2 regions of the Paenibacillus provencensis genome follow, and region 1 is predicted to be linked to the other one. Evidence: riboswitches for the same ligand, from Rfam matches in the RefSeq annotation. Region 1 holds a riboswitch; the other holds the start of a gene.
The links. Region 1 has a riboswitch for glycine ahead of gcvT (glycine cleavage system aminomethyltransferase GcvT). Riboswitches for the same ligand answer to the same signal wherever they lie in the genome.
Positions count from the first base shown of each region.

Region 1 (8,063 bases):
ATGGAATTTGATACCGAGTCATTAAAGCCGTTATATCGGCTGACGATTGGGGAAGCAGGAAACAGCTATGCTTATGCCATTGCCCTAAAGCTCGGAATTCCGCCGTATATCATTGAGCGTTCCAAACAGATCTCTGCCACATCATTGACAGGGAATGCTGATTCGTTAGGGGAATCGAAATCCAGCGGTAACGAGGTCAACCTCGCGGAATCCCGAAGTTTAGATCCTCAAGATCTAACCCGTGACAATACAAATCGGGTGAATAACGACCGCCGAGAATCCAGCGCTGCCCATGCCAAGAGACCTCAACCAAGCGATGTGGAAGCTCAGCCGGTCCGGCCGCTGCAAGTTGGTGACAGGGTGCACATCCCTTATATGAAGGAAGGGGGGATTATCGTCGAAGCAGAGGATGCAAAAGGCAAGCTTACCGTACTTATTCGAGGAAAAAAGCTGAAAATTGCCAAGCAGCGAGTGAAGCTTCATATTGCAGGCGAGGAGCTTTACCCGGACGACTACGATTTTGACGTTGTCTCCCAGACTAAGGAGATTCGAAAAAAACGAAAGCAAATGTCCAAGAAGCATGTTCCGGGTCTCAGTATAGAAATGCCAAAAGACGAGTCTTAAATGTTCATTTGAATAAGCGGAATTATGCAATTGAATAACCCAAGACGGGCGGGGATTTGTCTCTCCTCGTCCGTCTTTAACATTTCCATGAAAAATACTTTACTTCTTAGGTAAGCTCATATCCTGGCTTACGTACAAATATGACTTTGGATTCAGTTACCCATATGATAGACTTAAGCTTAAATTTGAATACGGTATCGTGATTGCACGGATGCTCATTTTCTTGATACTGGTCGATTTTGTACAGCCAACAGACTAATAATAAGCAGGTGAAAAAGATGCCCTCCTTAACGATTGACATCAATCCGCACATTTGCCCCTTATGCCACAAGCCTAATGGATGTGCCAATGCAGCCGGGAAACCTCACACTGAATGCTGGTGCATGAGCCAGTCTGTGCCCAAGGAGCTGCTGTCACGTATTCCGGACGAGCAGAGACGCAAGGCATGTGTGTGTGAAGCATGTGTGACCGAGTTTCATGCCAGGGGAACGGACGAAGTCTAAGCTGCCTGGATATTTTTCACCTTATCAATCAATTTCATATGCGAATGATTGTATATTCAAAACTTTAGCGGCAAGTGAACGTTATATAAAATATATACTAATCTTTCCGGGAGGTTATCATTATGAAGACCCATGTCATGAGGACACAATCATCATTCAAGTCAAAAGTATTTACTCTTACCGTCTCTTCCATCCTTCTTGCCTTCGCGTTCATTCTGTGGCCCAATGTACCTTCTGCTATATCTCCACCTTCAAACATATCATCAGAGTACGATGGTCACAGCTCCCTTCAAGTCGCATTCCCGCTAGATAAATATTCTGTGGTGATGAGCAGCGTTCCCGGATTCCCAATCGAAATAAGTGAAGATCATAATAATTTCCCACTAATTATAGCAACTTCCTCTGGTGAATTACTGGTTAAGGAAGGTTCGGCTGGCAAGCAGGTGAGATCATCGGGAGCATCACTTGAGTTGAAAGAAGGAAACACCATTTATTGGTCCCCTCTTGCAGCTACACCAGTAAGTGAAACCAGCATAACGGTAACAAGTCAGTCTCAACATCAGAATTCGGCAATTAAGCCGGTTTCGATTCATATTTCAAAGGATCAAGATGGATTTTATAAAATTAATTAACCCCATGAGTTTCGTTCCACGAGAAACATTTTTTACCATAACAGATATAATCCATGTTCAGTTCAGTTATACCTAAGTGTTATAAGCCGAAATAATACAAAAAAGCTGATCTCCCCTTTAAGACAGGAAAATCAGCTCATACAATTTAAACAAACGCGTTATATATTATAGATAATTAAAATAAATATATTCTTACTCTTCAGTATGCGCGCGATACGCATCTGCATCCAGCAGTTTAGTAAGAGCAGCTTTGGAATCTCCATTTATTTTCACTTCAATCATCCAGCCGTCACCATATGGTGCAGCATTTACAAGCTCCGGCTCGTCTTGAAGCTTGTCATTAACACTGACGATTGTTCCGCTTACTGGCGCAAACAAATCAGATACGGTCTTAACCGATTCAATGGTACCAATGCTATCGTCACTGTTAATTTCCGTTCCAACTTCAGGCAGCTCCACAAACACAATATCTCCCAGCTGATGCTGAGCAAATTCAGTAATCCCGATACGTACCGTATCTCCGTCTAACGTTTGAACCCATTCATGCTCTTTACTATACAACAAACCGTTAATCACTTCGCTCATGTTCTCGTCAGCCTCGCTTTTTTCAAAAGTTAGAATTGTGTTTCTTCTCTGGTTCCTGCCCTTTTTCCACCCATAGCGTAAAACAATCCTCATCACAATGTCAAGAATGCTAACAAAAAATATGTTTATTTAACATACTCCTTGACTTTTCGGATTTAATCACGTATTAATGTAGTATAAGCGTTAGATTGAACGGAAGAGTTCGCTATTTCCGAACATTCTAGCCCATTAAGCGGTTGAACGTAAAGGGAGAGATTACCGCAGGATCATCGTTCTGAGCTTCTGACAGCTGTTGTATGATGTTCATTATCAGCTTGTAAGCAGGGACATTTCCGCATGGTAACGCCGAAGGAGTAAGCCCATTGATAAGCAAAGGGTGAATCTCTCAGGCAAAAAGGACTTTTACCGGACGCGACTCTGGAGAGCATCCATAACCGTTCGCTGCTTACGATAAGCGAACGATGTTAATAAAGGATCACCCAAGGGGAAACTCGTGAGCATCATGCGGGGTAACTCTCAGGTACCAAGGACAGAGCCTAAGAAGAACACATGCTTTATTAGCGTGTATTTTTCTTTGGCCTGTCCTTTTTCCATTTTCCAATAGCCCTTTTTCCTTTTTCCCTTTTCAAGTGTTTATTCTGAAAACTCTACTTATTCTTCTTCTAAATTACAGCCGAAAGCCGGCTTTTTACGAGGTGAAAATTATGTCCCAATTATTGAGAACACCGCTTTTCCCTCTTTATGAACAATATCCAAATGTACGCTGTATCGATTTTGGAGGCTGGGAGCTCCCGGTTTCCTTCAGCGGAATCCAGAAAGAACATGAGGCTGTGAGACAGCAGGCTGGACTATTCGATGTATCCCATATGGGTGAATTTCGGGTAGAAGGCGAGAATGCAGCAGACTTTTTACAAGGAATGCTGACAAATGACGTATCCCTGCTTGAAATCGGTCAGGCACAATACACACTCATGTGCTATCCAACTGGTGGTGTAGTGGACGATTTGCTTGTCTACAAGCGCAGCGACCATTTGTTCATGCTCGTTGTGAATGCATCCAATATCGAGAAGGACTGGACTTGGCTGCAGGACCATCTGCCTGAGAACGTTCAATTGGTGAATGAATCGGAAGCAACTGCTTTGCTTGCATTACAGGGTCCGAAGGCAGAAGCTATTCTATCCCAAGTGACCGATGTGAATCTTGCTGAGCTTGGCTCTTTCCGTTTTGTGGACGGTGCGGAAGTGAGCGGCAGCACCGTTATTCTATCGCGTACAGGATACACTGGTGAGGATGGATTCGAAATCTATGTCAGTGCCGATGACGCACAGAAAGTATGGCTTGCGCTTATGGCCGCAGGTGAAGATGAAGGTCTGCTTCCCATCGGGCTTGGCGCGAGAGATACACTTCGATTTGAAGCTAAACTCCCGTTATATGGACAGGAGCTTTCTTCTACGATTACACCGCTTGAAGCCGGGCTTGGCATGTTCGTGAAGCTGGCTGCTGGTGACTTTATCGGTCGGGATGCACTGGTGAAGCAAAAAGAGGAAGGCCTGACCCGCAAACTCGTCGGTATCGAGATTACGGATCGAGGCATTCCGCGTTCTCATTATCCGGTCTATGCAGAGGGAGAGCAAATCGGTGAGGTAACGACTGGTACCCAGTCGCCTACACTCAAACGCAATCTGGGCCTTGCACTGCTGGATATTCAGTATACAGAACCAGGCACCACTGTTGAAGTCGAAATCCGGGGGAAACGCCTCAAGGCAGAAGTGATCAAAACCCCATTCTATAGAAGACCAAAACCTACAGCCCAAGCGGCAAAAGGAGCGAATTCATAATGGCAAATCGTTATCTACCGATGACGGAACAAGATCAGGCGGAAATGCTGGCAGCAATCGGAGCGGAAACGATGGAGGATCTCTTCTCCGACATTCCTGAAGAGATCCGCTTTAAAGGCGAACTCCCTGTTTCATCCAAGCTGGACGAATACGCACTTACTCGTCATATGTCCCGCCTTGCCGGACGTAATGTGAACGCAGATACACACGCAAGCTTTCTAGGTGCAGGTATCTATGACCACCATGTACCTTCTGTTATTAACCATGTCATTTCCCGCTCCGAATTCTATACTGCTTATACGCCCTATCAGCCAGAGATCAGCCAAGGCGAGCTGCAGGCGATTTTTGAATTCCAATCCTATATCTGCGAGCTGACCGGAATGGCTGTCGCCAATGCCAGTATGTATGATGGAGCAACGGCCTTTGCAGAAGCAGGTAATCTGGCTGCAAGTGCGACACGTCGTAAAAAGCTGGTTGTATCGAGTACGGTGCATCCAGAATCCCGCCAGGTACTCGCCAGTTACGCACATGGTCTGAATCTTGAGGTCGTTGAGATTGGTTATACAAATGGTGTTACAGATATGGAAGCACTCGCAGCTGCAATCAGTGAAGATACGGCTGCAGTGATGATTCAAAGTCCGAATTTCTTCGGTAGTGTAGAAGACATCCAGGCTGCAGCTGACCTGATCCATCCAAACAAAGGACTCCTTATCGTCAGTGCGAATCCAATTTCACTCGGACTTCTGGAAGCTCCGGGCAAGCTTGGTGCGGATATTGTGGTTGGTGATGCTCAGCCGCTTGGAATTGCAGGCTCCTATGGCGGTCCTACCTGTGGATATTTTGCTGTATCACAGGCCCATATGCGCAGAATTCCTGGACGGATCGTTGGTCAAACGACGGATCGTTATGGCAGAAGAGGCTTTGTACTCACACTTCAGGCTCGTGAACAGCATATCCGCCGTGAAAAAGCGACCTCCAATATTTGTTCCAACCAGGCTCTGCTTGCGCTAAGTGCGTCGGTCTATATGTCTCTGCTCGGCAAACAAGGCATGCTGGATGTGTCGGAGCTTAATTTGCAGAAGAGTCATTATGCCAAGCAGACAATAACTTCTATTGAAGGAGTAAGCACTCCTTTTACTTCACCGACGTTTAACGAATTTGTTATTAAGCTTCCCGACAATTCGAGTATGGAAGATGTGCAGAGCAAGCTGCTCGCTGCAGGATTTATCGGCGGATATGATTTGGGACGTGAATACCCGGAACTAAGTGGTCATATGCTGATCGCCGTTACAGAACGCCGGAGCAAAGAAGAGATCGATGAATTCAAAGCGGTATTGGAGGGATTGCTGTGAGTAAGATTGAAGCAGAGAAACCACAGGTTCAGAACGAGACAGCTGCACTGGATTTTGGAAGAACGGCAGGATCAGAAGCTCCTGAGCAGAAGCTGATATTTGAACTAAGCAAACCAGGTCGCGTCGCATACTCCTTGCCCGAGCTTGATGTGCCTCAGGTACGTCAGAATGAGCTTATCCCTTCTGGGTTTTTGCGTAAGGAGGCAGCTGCACTGCCAGAAGTATATGAAGTCGATGTCGTTCGCCACTATACAAGCTTGTCCCGCCGCAATTTTGGTGTAGATAACGGCTTCTATCCACTAGGCTCTTGCACGATGAAATATAATCCGAAGATTAACGAGGATGTTGCTCGTTATACCGGGTTTGCGAAGATTCATCCTTATCAGCCGGAAGAAAGTGTACAAGGCGCCCTTGAGCTGCTGTATCAGCTGCAATCCGACCTCGCAGGTCTTACTGGAATGGACGAAGTGACACTTCAGCCGGCAGCCGGTGCACACGGTGAATGGACAGGACTGATGATGATTCGTGCTTATCATGAGAGCCGCGGCGAAGTTCGCACCAAGGTCATCGTGCCTGACTCTTCCCATGGTACGAACCCTGCCAGTGCGACAGTTGCAGGCTTCGAGACCGTGACTATTCCTTCAACTGCAGAGGGACTGGTCGATCTGGATGAGCTGCGTGCAGTGGTAGGTAGCGATACAGCCGCGCTTATGCTGACGAACCCGAATACACTCGGCCTGTTTGAGAAACAAATTGTTGAGATTGCCAAGATCGTGCATGATGCCGGCGGTCTTCTGTATTACGATGGAGCTAACTCCAACGCAATTATGGGAATTGCCCGTCCAGGTGATATGGGCTTCGACGTGGTTCACTTGAATCTGCATAAAACGATGAGTACTCCTCATGGCGGCGGCGGCCCAGGCGCTGGTCCTGTCGGTGTGAAGAAGCTGCTCGTGCCGTTCCTTCCAAAACCACACGTGAAACGTACAGAAGAGGGTACATTCTATCTGGATCGTGAAGAAGGACAATCCATTGGCCGTGTTAAAGCTTACTATGGTAACTTCGGAATTCTTGTTCGTGCGTATGCCTATATCCGTACTTATGGTCCGGTTGGACTGCGCCGGGTATCCGAGTATGCTGTGCTTAATGCCAACTACATGATGAAACGACTGGAGCCTTATTATGAAATTCCTTATCCAGGCGTCTGCAAGCATGAATTCGTGATGTCCGGCAAAGGCTTGAAGCAGTATGGTGTACGTACACTTGATGTAGCGAAGCGCCTGCTTGATTTCGGCTATCATCCGCCAACCATCTACTTCCCGCTGAACGTGGAAGAATGCATCATGATCGAACCGACAGAAACCGAAAGCAAAGAAACGCTCGACGGCTTCATCGACACGATGATCCGCATTGCTAAGGAAGCCGAAGAGAATCCAGAGCTCGTCCTTAATGCTCCTTACGGGACACCTGTTACTCGTTTGGATGAAACGACAGCTGCACGTAAGCCTGTCCTAAACTGTGCATGCAGTTAATTTCATACGCAGGCAGTCTCGCCTTGATCTAAAATAGAACAGAAATAGACCAAACAAACCTCCAATCCTATATTGGAGGTTTGTTAATTGTTTTCAGATCCAAGTGCATCATTTATCATATCCTGCTCTTGTCTCTTCCTCATATCTCCCATTCTTCACGAAGCATTCCGAGTCTAATGGAATCATAGTACTTGCCGTTATAGTATCTCACCTTTCGGATTCTTGCTTCAATCTGCATGCCCAGCTTCTCTGCGACCCGAATCATTCGAGTGTTCCCTGACCAGGTGGTCAGTCCCACTCTAACAAGAGGCAAATGATTAAACAGATGATCGATCCATAAGCCTAAAGCTCTTGTTCCAATGGATTGGTTCCAGCTGCTTGGCTGATGCAGCACAATCCCCATTTCCAGCCAGTTCTTCTGTTCATCCTCATAATAGTAAGAAACCATTCCGCATATTTCTTCGTGTACAATAATGACCCAGCGGTGATCGCTTGCAATCCAGCCATCCTGCATTTCAGCAAACTCTTCCCAACTCTTCGTATAATGTGGAAGATAGGGTGCATCCCACTGTTTCCACTCTGGATTCTCCTCTGTATAGATCAGCTCCCATAAACGCGGTAAATCTGCCCTTTCTATCGGTCGAACTGCAATTTCCTTATCTTTGTACATGGAATCTCCTTTATCATGTTCTCTATGTATTTCTCAAATTCTGTAAGTGCTCCATTTCATTCTAATTTAGAGACTGAGTGATCACCAGGTATAGATCGATTTAAACCAATTTAGAGAATATACACAGGCTGTTCTGGACGCGGCGGTAGAGATAATTAAGCACATTTGCTAAATAGTAAAAAAAACGGTATCCGCATGATGCGAATACCGTGAAAATGTTGGAAAAGATAGAGAATTAGAAAATAGAGATTTCAGAAATTTCGAAAAACAAAGATTACTGTTCAATGCTCTGAACAAGCTCTACCACCTGTTCAGCAGTCTGCATAT
Region 1 covers NZ_JBHTKX010000007.1:44,873-52,935, forward strand. The annotation lists gene ACFQ3J_RS23855 (endonuclease MutS2) at 1-624, shown strand, start outside; gene ACFQ3J_RS23860 (cysteine-rich CWC family protein) at 903-1,127, shown strand; gene ACFQ3J_RS23865 (hypothetical protein) at 1,250-1,759, shown strand; gene gcvH (glycine cleavage system protein GcvH) at 1,952-2,344, opposite strand; glycine riboswitch at 2,581-2,756, shown strand; glycine riboswitch at 2,758-2,881, shown strand; gene gcvT (glycine cleavage system aminomethyltransferase GcvT) at 3,049-4,182, shown strand; gene gcvPA (aminomethyl-transferring glycine dehydrogenase subunit GcvPA) at 4,179-5,534, shown strand; gene gcvPB (aminomethyl-transferring glycine dehydrogenase subunit GcvPB) at 5,582-7,066, shown strand; gene ACFQ3J_RS23890 (GNAT family N-acetyltransferase) at 7,206-7,736, opposite strand; gene ptsP (phosphoenolpyruvate--protein phosphotransferase) at 8,011-8,063, opposite strand, start outside.

Region 2 (8,063 bases), on a different contig from region 1:
ATGATTCAAAAGGATGGTTTAGATGAGTCTAACGAAGAGGGAGCCGGTGCTAGAATCCGGTGAACAGTCTCGTCCCAAGCGGGAGAAGCATTTCTACGAGGATTGGATCGGTAAAATATATACTTCCATCTGTGTAGTTTTCCTTATCGTCGTCATTGTATCAATTGTTTTTTTTGTAGCCTCCAAAGGGCTTGCTACCTTCTTTGTTAACGGTGTAAGCGTCAAAGAATTTTTTACATCGGCAACATGGAACCCGACATCTGATCCGGCTTCTTACGGGGCTCTGCCATTCATTGTCGGCTCCTTCGCTGTTACAATTCTGGCAGCACTGATTGCAAGTCCATTAGCGCTCTGTGCGGCGCTGTTCATGACCGAAATAGTACCCGGTAAAGGCAAGCGAATTCTGCAGCCAGCCATTGAGCTCCTGTCCGGTATTCCATCGGTTGTCTATGGTTTTGTTGGTTTGAGTGTCATCGTTCCATTACTGCGTTCGATCTTTGGAGGTACAGGGGTTGGTATTCTTGCAGGATGCCTAGTCTTATCCGTCATGATTCTTCCGACAATTACAAGTATTATGGCAGATGCGATTACGTCTCTTCCTGGAGGACTCCGTGAATCCTCCTATGCTCTCGGAGCTACTCGCTGGCAAACGATTGCCCGTGTTGTCATTCCGACGATGCTTCCTGCGCTTCTGACGGGTGTCGTGCTCGGTATGGCGCGTGCATTTGGTGAAGCTCTGGCGGTACAGATGGTTATCGGTAACGCTCCATTTGTACCAACTTCATTACTGGAGTCAGCATCTACACTAACGAGTGTAATTACGCTTAGCATGGGTAACACTGCAATGGGTTCAGTTCACAACAATGCGTTGTGGAGTATGGCACTTGTGCTGCTGATCATGACCTTCTTGTTCGTCTTACTGGTGCGTTTGCTTGAAAGGAGAAACCAGGTATGATGAAACCAAAAACAGCCGATAAATTAGCCACTGGCATCATCATCGCTTTCGCTGTATTTATTATCGCGATCTTGGTGGGATTGATCGGTTATATTATACTTCGCGGCGTTAGCCATATCAGCTGGGACTTCCTTACCAGCCGGCCGCAAAATCTTCGGGGCGGAGGCGGAATTGGGCCGCAGCTCTTTAACTCCGTGTTCCTGCTTATCTTGACTCTAATCATTACCATTCCGCTCGGTTGGGGAGCCGGTATTTATATGGCGGAATATGCGAAACCAGGCAAGATTACTAACTTTATACGATTGGTTGTTGAAGTACTATCCTCTTTCCCTTCCATCGTTATCGGTTTGTTCGGTTTGCTATTACTTGTTAACACCTTTGGATTTGGCTTCTCACTCTTGTCCGGTGCACTTGCGCTCGCCGTATTTAATCTGCCGCTGATGGTACGTACGACAGAGCAGGCCTTCCGTTCCGTTCCGACGGCGCAGAAGGAGGCCGGTCTTGCACTCGGCTTGTCCAAGTGGAAGATCATTACTTCCATTTTGCTTCCGGTTGCGCTGCCTAGCATGATCACGGGTACGATTCTTGCTGCCGGACGGATCTTCGGTGAAGCCGCAGCGCTGATGTATACAGCCGGCATGAGTAGTCCGCCGCTTGACTTTACGGACTGGAATCCGTTCAGCGAAAGATCACCGCTGAATCCGATGCGTCCGGCAGAAACACTAGCCGTGCATATCTGGAAAGTCAACAGTGAGCAGCTTGCGCCTGATGCGCTTGAGATTGCGGCAGGAGCTTCGGCCGTTCTCGTTATCCTCGTTCTTATCTTTAACCTGCTTGCGCGCTGGCTTGGACGTGTTGTATATCGCAAGTTGACAGCGGCTAAGCGTATGAACTAGTAGAATCGGCTTTTTGTATATAGGGAGGTACTTTGAATAATGCCACAACAACCTTTTAGCACAGAGGATCTGAGTGTTTTTTACGGCGAGAAAGAAGCGGTGAAGGGAATCAGCATGGAGTTCCCCAAGAATACCGTAACTGCCTTGATTGGTCCTTCTGGATGCGGTAAATCCACGTTCCTGAGATCCTTGAACCGAATGAATGATGAGATTTCTGGGGCTCGCGTTACAGGTCATATATGGATGGACGGCAAAGACCTGAATGCGCCAGGCACAGATGTTATCAAGCTTCGGCAGAACATCGGAATGGTGTGGCAGAAGCCAAACCCGTTCCATAAATCGATCTATAACAATGTTGCGTTTGGTCCGAAATACCGCGGTGTCAAGAGGAAGAAGGATCTGGACGAAATCGTGGAAAAAAGCTTGCGTCGTGCCGCTCTGTGGGACGAGGTCAAAGATCGTCTTAACGATTCTGCCCTGGCCCTGTCGGGTGGACAGCAGCAGCGTCTATGCATCGCTCGCGCCCTGTCGGTAGAGCCGCAGATATTGCTGCTGGATGAGCCGGCTTCGGCACTAGACCCGGTATCCACAGGTAAGATTGAAGAGCTGATTACCGAGCTCAAAAAAGATCTGCGTATCGTTATCGTTACTCATAATATGCAGCAGGCAGCCCGGATTTCAGATTTTACAGCGTACTTCTACTTGGGTAATCTCATGGAACGTGATGTAACGGAGAAAATCTTCTCTAATCCGGAGAACCAATCGACTCAAGAATATATTATGGGACGTTTCGGCTGATCGGAGATTATCGAGAATTCATAATGATCAGATGAGCACAGCTTACGGCTTAAGAAGTCGAAGCTGTGCTTTTTTTGCATAGTGTCAGTTCTACAGGCTATTACAGAGTGGGATTCAGTAGATTCATACAGAAAAAGTATCGCTGTGCTCGGCGTATTTTACAGTATCGATCGTGCTTGTCCTCCTGTCGTTGGTGCTCTGGTTGATTAGTCTTCTCCGTTCGAGAAGTGGCTGTTTTGATGAAGCTAAGTCTATAGATCAGCCCAATGTAATTGCTCTATAATGACAGGTATAACAGGGTTAGATGTATAAGCGAATAACAAAGAATGCGCATAATATATCTTAAGAGAAGTGAATCAATTTTATATCATTTTGATCTATATATACTCTTGATTTAAGCAACTAAAGGTATTATGAAATTGATTCAACTCATTAGAAATAAATATAAATTGATTCAAGTAGTGAATAAATCTGAAAAAATCTTTATGGTGTGAGAAAAAGTAACATTATGCTGCTCTATATAAGGTTGGATCGTTACTTTTGTTGACATGTAGTCAGCTTATCGATTAATCTATTTATAGTGAGTTGGAAATTGATTCAGTACAAAAAAAGAATAGGACAGCGGATGAAGATCAATGGGAGAGATCACGTGGGAAACCATGTGACACCGAAGGAGCAAGCTGATAAGCACCCGGCTTATACAGCAGAATCTCTCAGGTAGAAGAACCTTGATTCGACGCAACTCTGGAGAGAGCCGATGCGCCGCCAAAGGGGTAAGTGAGAGTGAGGGCGATTGCTATGCGCCGGCCACTTCTGACGAAACTTTCAGGTACCAGGACAGAGAGAGGGGATGTACGCCCTTACTCTGTCCTTTTTTTGCGTGGAAGAACTGATATTTCTGCACAGAATAAGTTAGAACGATGAGAAATGGGGAGTTAAGATGACAAGGTTCAAGGATGTATTCTCAATTATCGGGCCGGCAATGACGGGACCGTCCAGCTCCCATACGGCAGGGGCCGTTAGACTTGGGCGTATCGCCCGGCAGTGGCTTGGGACGAGACCGGAGAAGGCGAAGATGATATTATACGGCTCTTTTGCCGACACTTATAGAGGACATGGAACAGATCTGGCGCTAATCAGCGGACTTATGAATATGGCTACCGATGATGAGCGAATTCCGGATGCAGAGGAGTGGGCTGAGAAGCTGGGAGTGGATTATGAATTCGTAACGAGCGGTCTTCCGGCGGCACATCCGAACACCGTGAAATTTGAGCTGTCAGCAGGAGAACGAACTTGCACGATGGTGGGAGCTTCCATTGGTGGAGGGAACGTTACCGTCTCTTTATTGGATGATTTTCGAGTGCAGCTGACAGGTGATTTTCCTGCGGTTGTGCTCAGGCATTCGGATAAAGCCGGAGTTATAGCTTCGGTAACAACAGCGATCAGTGAATCCGGCGTCAATATTGGGTTCATGCAAGTCGACCGCAAAGGCCGGGATGGTGAAGCGCTCACAGCGATGGAGACAGACACGGTACCGGCATCGGATGTACTCATGAGACTGAAGTCCCTGCCTCATATTTTTGATATCAAGGTCATTGATTTGAAGAAAGGGGACGATACGGATGCGGTTTAAGCATTTAAAGGATCTGAATGCGATCTGTACGGCTGGCTGAGCTGATGATTGAAGAGCAAGTGAAGGAGACCGGAACGCTAGAAATTGAGGTTGTGCAGCAGATGGCGGATTATTATCAGGTTATGAAGCAGGCTGTGCATAAAGGAATGAACGAGGATACAACATCGCGCAGTGGTCTGACAGGAGGAGACGGTCAGCGGGTGCGCCATTATTTGCAGAACAATCAGAGCTGTTCGGGTGATGCATCTACACTTGCTATGGCCTATGCACTTGGCGTGTCCGAAGTGAATGCTTCCATGGGAAGAATTGTAGCAACACCTACCGCGGGATCAGCAGGTATAATTCCGGGTGTATTCGTAAGTGCACAGGAGCGGTTTGGATGGGATGACGAGCATATGGTTAATGGTTTGTTCTCTGCAGGAGCGATTGGTTATGTCATTGCTAATAATTCCTTCATATCTGGAGCAGAAGGTGGATGCCAGGCAGAAGTCGGTTCAGCGATCGGGATGGCAGCGGGGGCAATGGTTGAGCTTCGCGGCGGAACACCGGAGCAGGTCGTGCATGCGGTCGGTTTAGCTCTTAAAAATACGCTTGGACTCATATGTGATCCAGTCGCAGGGCTGGTGGAGATTCCGTGCATTGTACGGAACGGACTCGGAGCGGTCACAGCGCTTGCAGCAGCAGATATGGCCCTCGCAGGAGTGCGGAGTGCGATTCCTTCTGACGAAGTGATCGATGTCATGCTCGAAGTGGGAAGCGCGATGCCAAGCCGTCATCGGGAGACGGCCCAGGGAGGACTCGCCCAGACGCCAACAGGCAAGAAGCTGACGAAACAGCTGGCAGACGCGAAGAAGGGGAAGACCGCGCCTAAGAAAGCAGCAGATTGAGAGCAATGCGGGGAACTGGCATAATGTGCGGTGTGCCAGAGGCATATGTTGAACTGCACAGTGGAATATCTCTTGTGTAACAATGAACGATGATTAAAGAAGCCAAGACGAATGCATAGGGAACTCGTGTGAATCCCTGTTTCGTCTTGGCTTCTTTATTGGGCGGGCGTTATTACGCTTGATTAAATATTTCACTAAGTAGTTTAATCGAGTGTAATCTTGCCTGATGGTCATAGATCGGGCTGGTTACAATGAACTCATTAGCGCCGGTTTGCTCCAGCATTTGATTCAGTTGATCACGAACACTTTTCTTGTCTCCCATAACGGAATAGCGGAGCTGCCCTTTCACAATCGCTTTCTCCTGCATATTCCAGTCCAGCTCGTCAACCGGAGGCTGCATGAGACCGAAGCGCCCACGGATCATATTCAAAAATTGTCTATGATGTGAAGTCGCAAGCTTGTGCGCTTCTGCATCTGTCTCTGCTACAAAAGCATTCAGAGCGACCATGGCATAAGGCTCCTCTAACACTTCAGAAGGCTGGAAGTTGTTATAGTAGTAATCCAGTGCAGGCAGCAGATAGTCTGGAGCGAAATGGCTGGCAAAAGAAAACGGCAGACCTTTGCGAGCCGCAAGCTCAGCGCTGAATCCGCTTGACCCAAGCAGCCAGATTGGTATATCCAGTCCACGCCCTGGATATGCATGCACCTGCATTGATGAGGTGGAAGTTGGTTTGAAAAAGTGCTGCAATTCTTCAAGGCGCTGCGGAAAGTCCTGACCGTCGCTTCCTGGTCCGCGGCGAAGGGCACGAGATGTCAGCTGGTCAGAGCCCGGAGCGCGTCCGAGACCGAGGTCAATTCTTCCGGGATACAGAGATTCGAGCGTGCCAAACTGTTCTGCAATGACAAGAGGAGCATGATTCGGCAGCATAATACCGCCAGAGCCGACGCGAATACGCTTCGTCCCGCCTGCAATATGGCCGATAACTACGGAAGTTGCAGAGCTTGCAATCCCCGGCATGTTATGATGCTCTGCCAGCCAGAAACGGTTATAACCAAGCTCGTCTGCATGCTGAGCCAGCTCAAGGGAGTTCTTCAGCGCACTGCTGATGTTAGAGCCTTCTGTTACCGTGGCCAGATCTAGAATGGAGAAGGGAATCTCCTGTAATTTCTTATGGGATGTAGATTCAGTAGTCATTGATTTGTAGTAAGCCTCCTTGTAGATAAAAATATATCGTTAATCTCTCGAGATGGGTACAAAAAAGAATAGCATTTTCATTATATCATAAATTATAGATATATGGATTTTGCATAAACCATAAAAAGAACAATCCATTGATTATTATGCAAAAATCCCGATACAGATGAACCAATATAGTAGCCTGGATTCATATTAGTTATGCGTAATTTAAGGTCATGGCATGCATGCAATAAAAAGCTGGCTCCATAGAGCGGAAAAAAGAGATGAAGTAGATAAAGAAAGGAGCAGATTTCTGGTTCTCTTCCCATGAATTCTGCTCCGGTTGTTGTATGATTTATATAAACAAATTGATGCCTGATTGATCGGCTTGTCCGAGATAGTATCCGACACCGCCGATCTTCACTCCATTAATCAGCTCTTCTTGCTGGATGCCCATTACATCCATCGACATCTGGCAAGCGACAAGCTCAACGCCCTGAGAGACTGCGGTGTCCATCAGCTCCTCAAGTGAGGAGATATTGTTATTCTTCATCACACCGCGAATCATCTTGGAGCCTGCACCCAGCATGTTCATACGGGAGAGTGGGAGCTTACGGCTTCCTCTTGGCATCATCATTCCGAACATACGGCCCATGAAATTCTTCTTCACATCAACCGGCTCGGTCTTCCGAAGAATATTTAGCCCCCAGAAGGTGAAGAACAGAGTAACCTTCTTGCCGCTCGCCGCAGCACCGTTTGCAATAATGAAGGAAGCGATCGCTTTATCCAGATCGCCGCTGAATACGACCATCGTTGTCCCTTCTGGTCTTGCGGCTGCCTGAGTCTCGGCTTGTTGTGAAGGCGAAGTGTTTGAATTCGCACCATCCTTCTGCAAACGAGCGCTAATTTCGCCGTTCGAGTGCTTGTCTACAGCGAGCACCGTATGACCTGACATGCGGGCAAAAGACTTCACATCCTCGTAAAATCCGGGATCGGTAGCGGTAATATGCAGGATTTGTCCTGCTTCCAATCGGTCCATCGCTTGCTTCGCTTCAATGAGCGGTCCAGGACAGGACAAGCCGCAGGCATCGAGCTTAATATCAGCATGGATGCGGCTTCCTTCTGGCAATGGACTTGTCTTATCAACAGACGGAACAGAGGCAGGGGATGATGTCACAGCGGATAACGAACCCGGTTCGGGTTCTAATCCAGTAGTCGAAGACTCAGTCTGCTGTCCAGTTGCGGTGAATGGCTCTTGTTCTTTTACTTCCTTTGCCCCTGATGACTCCGGCTTTTTGGGCTCAAATTTGCTCATCATATACGTCTTGTATCCTCCTGTCAGGTTACGTACCTTATATCCATGCTGCTGCAGGATGCGGGCTGATGTGTATCCCCGAAGTCCCACTTGGCAATACACCCAAATTTCTTTATTGCGGTCCAGCTCGGATAAACGATCTCTCAGCTCATCGACCGGAATATTAACGGAATCAGGGATGTGACCGTTCTGATGCTCAAGCTCCGATCTGACATCCACGAGAACTGTAGTCTCCGGATTTCGGTTCTGTAAATCTTCACTCACATATACCGCTGTATTCCCGGTTACTACATTCTCTGCGACGTATCCGAGCATATTGACAGGATCTTTGGCCGATGAGAAAGGCGGAGCATAAGCGAGATCTAGCTCGGTTAAATCGGTGACCGTGCCTCCAAAATGTAA
Region 2 covers NZ_JBHTKX010000003.1:120,232-128,294, forward strand. The annotation lists gene pstC (phosphate ABC transporter permease subunit PstC) at 23-955, shown strand; gene pstA (phosphate ABC transporter permease PstA) at 955-1,851, shown strand; gene pstB (phosphate ABC transporter ATP-binding protein PstB) at 1,891-2,649, shown strand; glycine riboswitch at 3,276-3,387, shown strand; gene sdaAB (L-serine ammonia-lyase, iron-sulfur-dependent subunit beta) at 3,590-4,282, shown strand; partial or broken gene sdaAA (L-serine ammonia-lyase, iron-sulfur-dependent, subunit alpha) at 4,272-5,169, shown strand; gene ACFQ3J_RS19305 (LLM class flavin-dependent oxidoreductase) at 5,342-6,364, opposite strand; gene ACFQ3J_RS19310 (FAD-dependent oxidoreductase) at 6,702-8,063, opposite strand, start outside.
Region 2: it holds a riboswitch for glycine, as region 1 does, so the genes downstream of both, sdaAB (L-serine ammonia-lyase, iron-sulfur-dependent subunit beta) here and gcvT (glycine cleavage system aminomethyltransferase GcvT) in region 1, are expected to answer to the same signal.